Regions from separate parts of the Aminobacter sp. UC22_36 genome, predicted to be linked through region 1. Evidence: riboswitches for the same ligand, from Rfam matches in the RefSeq annotation. Region 1 holds a riboswitch; the other holds the start of a gene.
The links. Region 1 has a riboswitch for thiamine pyrophosphate ahead of thiB (thiamine ABC transporter substrate binding subunit). Riboswitches for the same ligand answer to the same signal wherever they lie in the genome.
Positions count from the first base shown of each region.

Region 2: it holds a riboswitch for thiamine pyrophosphate, as region 1 does, so the genes downstream of both, thiC (phosphomethylpyrimidine synthase ThiC) here and thiB (thiamine ABC transporter substrate binding subunit) in region 1, are expected to answer to the same signal.

Region 1 is NZ_CP171996.1:788,514-790,708, forward strand. It holds gene thiP (thiamine/thiamine pyrophosphate ABC transporter permease) at 1-120, opposite strand, end outside; gene thiB (thiamine ABC transporter substrate binding subunit) at 265-1,269, opposite strand; TPP riboswitch at 1,314-1,437, opposite strand; gene ACHMW7_RS06870 (thiamine diphosphokinase) at 1,542-2,186, shown strand; gene ACHMW7_RS06875 (ABC-F family ATP-binding cassette domain-containing protein) at 2,190-2,195, shown strand, end outside.
Region 2 is NZ_CP171996.1:1,059,772-1,061,966, forward strand. It holds gene thiC (phosphomethylpyrimidine synthase ThiC) at 1-843, opposite strand, end outside; TPP riboswitch at 1,060-1,176, opposite strand; gene ACHMW7_RS08305 (3-methyl-2-oxobutanoate dehydrogenase (2-methylpropanoyl-transferring) subunit alpha) at 1,363-2,195, shown strand, end outside.

The sequences.
Region 1 (2,195 bases):
TTGCGGGTTGCGCGCGGCCTCGATGCCAAGCCCGGCAAACGCCCCGCCGATCAGCACGGCGATGGCGGCGAGCGCGAGGATACCGGCGGTGATGCGGGGCTCGGTGCTGGATCTGGCCAAGGTTGCGCTGCCCCTCACCCTTACCCTCTCCCCGTGAACGGGGAGAGGGAGGCGCCGGCGTTGCCGCTTGTCCCTTCTCCCCGTTCACGGGGAGAAGGTGCCGGCAGGCGGATGAGGGGCAGGGCAGTCACCTCAGATATTGCCTTACTTGCTCATCACGCCGAGCCACTCGTCGACCCAGGCCTTGCGGTTGGCAGCCACCTCGTCGGCGCTGAACAGCAGCGTCTTGGCCGGCTTCACCAGCCTGTCGAAGGCCGGGTTGAGCGGCTTGTCGGTCTTGCCGGCCGGCAGCATCCAGTTGGTCTCGGGCACAACGTCCTGGAAGCCGGGGCTGGTCATGAAGGCCATGAACTTCTCGGCCAGCGGGTTCTTGGCGCCTGTGGTGGTGATGCCGGCGACCTCGATCTGCAGGTAGTGGCCTTCCTCGAAGGATGCCGCCTGGTAGCGCTCCGACTTGTCCGCCACCATGTGGTAGGCCGGCGAGGTGGTGTAGGACAGCACCATCGGCGCCTCGCCCTTGGTGAACAGGCCATAGGCCTCGCTCCAGCCCGGCGTCACGGTCAAAACGCGGCCCTTGAGCTTGGCCCAGGCTTCCGGCGCCTTGTCGCCATAGACCGACTTGACCCACAACAGCAGGCCGAGGCCCGGAGTCGAGGTGCGCGGATCCTGGATCGCGATCTTCTGCTCGGGATCGCCCTCGACCAGTTCCTTCAGGCTCTTGGGCGGGTTCTTCAGCTTCTCGGTGTCGTAGACGACGGCGAAGTAGCCGTAGTCGTAGGGCACGAAGGTGTCGTCCTTCCAGTCGCCCGGCACCTTGACGTCGTCGCCAATGGCGGCGTGTGGTGCAAACAGGCCGGTCGCCTTGGCCTCGGCGGTCAGGTTGGTGTCGAGGCCAAGCACGATGTCGGCCTTGGTCGAAGCGCCCTCGAGCTTGACGCGGTTGAGCAGGGCCACGCCGTCAGCCACGGAGACGAAATCGACGGTGCAGGCGCATTCGGCCTCGAAGGCCTTCTTGACCTGCGGGCCGGGACCCCATTCCGAGGTGAAGCTTTCATAGGTGTAGACGGTCAGCTGGCCTTCGGCTGCGGCCGGGAAAGCAACCGCGGCAAGCGCCAGGGCGGATGTCAGGGACAGGACGAGCGAGCGCATCGGCGCCTCCTTCATGGGTGTTGAAAGGGAATTTGAAGCGCCGGGCGTCCGAAGCATCTAATCCCTCCGCCGGTACAAACCGGATCAGGTTCAGCGGGTTGGCCGGGACGGTTCCCTGTGCCTCTCAGCCGGCACGCAATTGCGCGATCGGCACCCCGTTAGAGCGGCTCAACAAATAGGGCCGTGGCGCAGCCCGCGCAAGCAGTAGTTTGCCGGCCACCGACCATCTCGCGGCCTTCCGTTTCGGCTGCCGGACTGGTAATGCGCATGCCATGACCCGGTTCACCATACTTCTTGGCGGCGAGCTTTTCCGCACCCCGCGCATCGATCGTCAGGTCGCGGGCAGTCGCGTGATCGCGGCCGATGCCGGCATTCGCCATGCCGCCACGCTCGGGCTGATGCCGGAGCTGTGGCTCGGCGACTTCGATTCCGTACCAGTCGATCTCGATCCGCGCTTCACTGGGTTGCCGCGCGAAACCTTTCCGGCCGAAAAGGACAGAACCGACGGCGAATTGGCCATCGCTGCCGCGCTTGGCCTCGGTGCGACGTCGCTTGTGCTGGTCGGCGCCTTTGGCGGCCCGCGCGCCGACCATGCCTTCCTGCATCTGGCGCTGGCGCTCAGGCTGGCCGAGGCCGGCACCGAAGTGGTGCTGACCAGCGGGCGCCAGGAGGCGCTGCCGCTTCTGCCGGGCACGGCATCCTTCGACTATGACGACGGCATGCTGTTTTCCGTGCTCGCCTTTTCCGAACTCACCGGGCTTTCCGAAGAGGGCGCTAAATGGCCGCTTAACAGCGTGAATGTGCCTTTCGGCTCGTCGCTGACACTGTCCAACGAAGTGCGGGGTTCATTGCGGATTTCGCTCGGCAGCGGTCGCGCGCTGCTTCTCGCTCATCCCTTTCCTGCCTCGGATTTCTGAAACATGGCG
Region 2 (2,195 bases), 270 kb from region 1:
CTCGGCGATGCCGTTGACCTTCTCCAGCGCCTGGTAGAGCGGCACCGTGCCGATCGGCACCGGCGCATTGCGGATGATCCAGTCGCGGATGTTGTGGATGTTGCGGCCGGTCGACAGGTCCATCACCGTGTCGGCGCCCCAGCGCGTCGACCAGACCATCTTTTCGACCTCTTCGGCCATCGACGAGGTGACGGCCGAGTTGCCGATATTGGCGTTGATCTTGACCAGGAAATTGCGGCCGATGATCATCGGCTCGCTTTCGGGATGGTTGATGTTGGAGGGGATGATGGCGCGGCCGCGCGCCACCTCGTCGCGGACGAATTCCGGCGTGACGAAGTCGGGGATGACGGCACCGAAGCTTTCGCCGTCGCGCACAAGCCTGGTGCGCAGCTGCTCGCGGCCGAGGTTTTCGCGGATGGCGACGAACTCCATCTCCGGCGTGACGATGCCGGCGCGGGCATAAGCGAGCTGGGTGACGGCACGGCCGCCGGTGGCGCGCAGCGGCGCGTTGCGCACCGGGAATTCCGGCGTCAGCCTTTCGCCCGAGACAAAGCCGTTGTCTTCGGCCTTGACGGCGCGGCCCTCGTAACGCTCGACGTCGCCGCGGGCGACGATCCAGTCCTCGCGCAGCCGGGGCAGGCCACGCTCGATGTCTGTCTTCACCGAGGTGTCGGTGTAAGGGCCCGAGGAATCATAGACGGTGACGGGCGGCTCGCCGGATGTCGGGTGGAGCGAGATTTCGCGCATCGGCACGCGGATGGCGGGATGGAGTTTTCCCGGTTTGTGGACTTTCTTCGAGGCGGGAAGTTCGCCAACGGTGACTGTCGGGGTGTGGGCATTCATGCGTGAGCCTCCTTGCTTCGGCGCGCCATGCGTCCGGCAGGACGCACAAGGACGCTCCGGGTCCTTGGGTTTGCGCATCGTGCTTGCCTAAAACCGGAACCGGTTTTCGGACGCGATGCGCCGCAATGGAGACCCAGTTCGTGCGATGAGGAGGAGGTGAGGTTTGCCTGAGGGACTTCGGGCATGAGCCCGAATGCCAAAGCCGGAATGCCCGACCCGCAACGCCTCGCACCGTCCCTACGCCAGTGTGAACTGGATCAGGTTCAACGGGTCACTGCGCTGCATAAGCGAGCAGTATCTCAGCCCCTTGTCGGGACCCCCCTGGTGAGGCCGGCAACATGAGGGAGGAAGGCCGCTGCTGTCAACCGGGCTTTCGATATTGTCGCGACAATGCCAAACTCACCTCAGCAGCCATTGCGGTTTCGAAAGTGTTGGGATAATAGGTCAGCGTTGCTGACATAAATTGTCTGCCGCGCAGGGAGGACCAGTTGGCCTGCGCGCGAGACAGGAGGAACATCCGTGACGGACAATCCCTCGCCACTCAAGTTTCACGTGCCCGAACCCGAGGTTCGGCCGGGCGGCACGCCCGACTTCTCCAATGTGCCGATTCCCAAGGCCGGATCGGTGGCGCGACCCGAGGTCGATGTCGACCCGCGCAACATCCGCGATCTCGCTTATTCGATCATCCGCGTGCTCAACCGCGAGGGTGATGCCGTCGGCCCCTGGGCCGGTACGCTGACCGACGAGGAGCAGCTCGATGGGCTGCGTCACATGATGACGCTGCGCACCTTCGATGCGCGCATGCAGATGGCGCAGCGCCAGGGCAAGACCTCGTTTTACATGCAGCATATGGGCGAGGAGGCGGTGAGCTGCGCCTTCCGCAAGGCGCTGATCCCAGGCGACATGAATTTCCCGACCTATCGCCAGGCCGGCCTGCTGATCGCGGGCGGCTATCCGATGGTCGAGATGATGAACCAGATCTACTCCAACGAGCGCGATCCGCTGAAGGGCCGGCAGCTGCCGGTGATGTATGCCTCGAAGGAGCACGGCTTCTTTTCGATCTCCGGCAATCTGACGACGCAATACATCCAGGCGGTCGGCTGGGCGATGGCATCCGCCATCAAGGGCGACACCAAGATCGCCGTCGGCTGGGTCGGCGACGGCGCCACCGCCGAGAGCGACTTCCACGCCGCCCTCGTTTTCGCCTCGACCTACAAGGCGCCCGTGGTGCTCAACATCGTCAACAACCAGTGGGCGATCTCGACCTTCCAGGGCATCGCCCGTGGCGGCTCCGGCACCTTTGCCGCGCGCGGCCTTGGCTTTGGCATTGCCGCCCTGCGTGTCGACGGCAA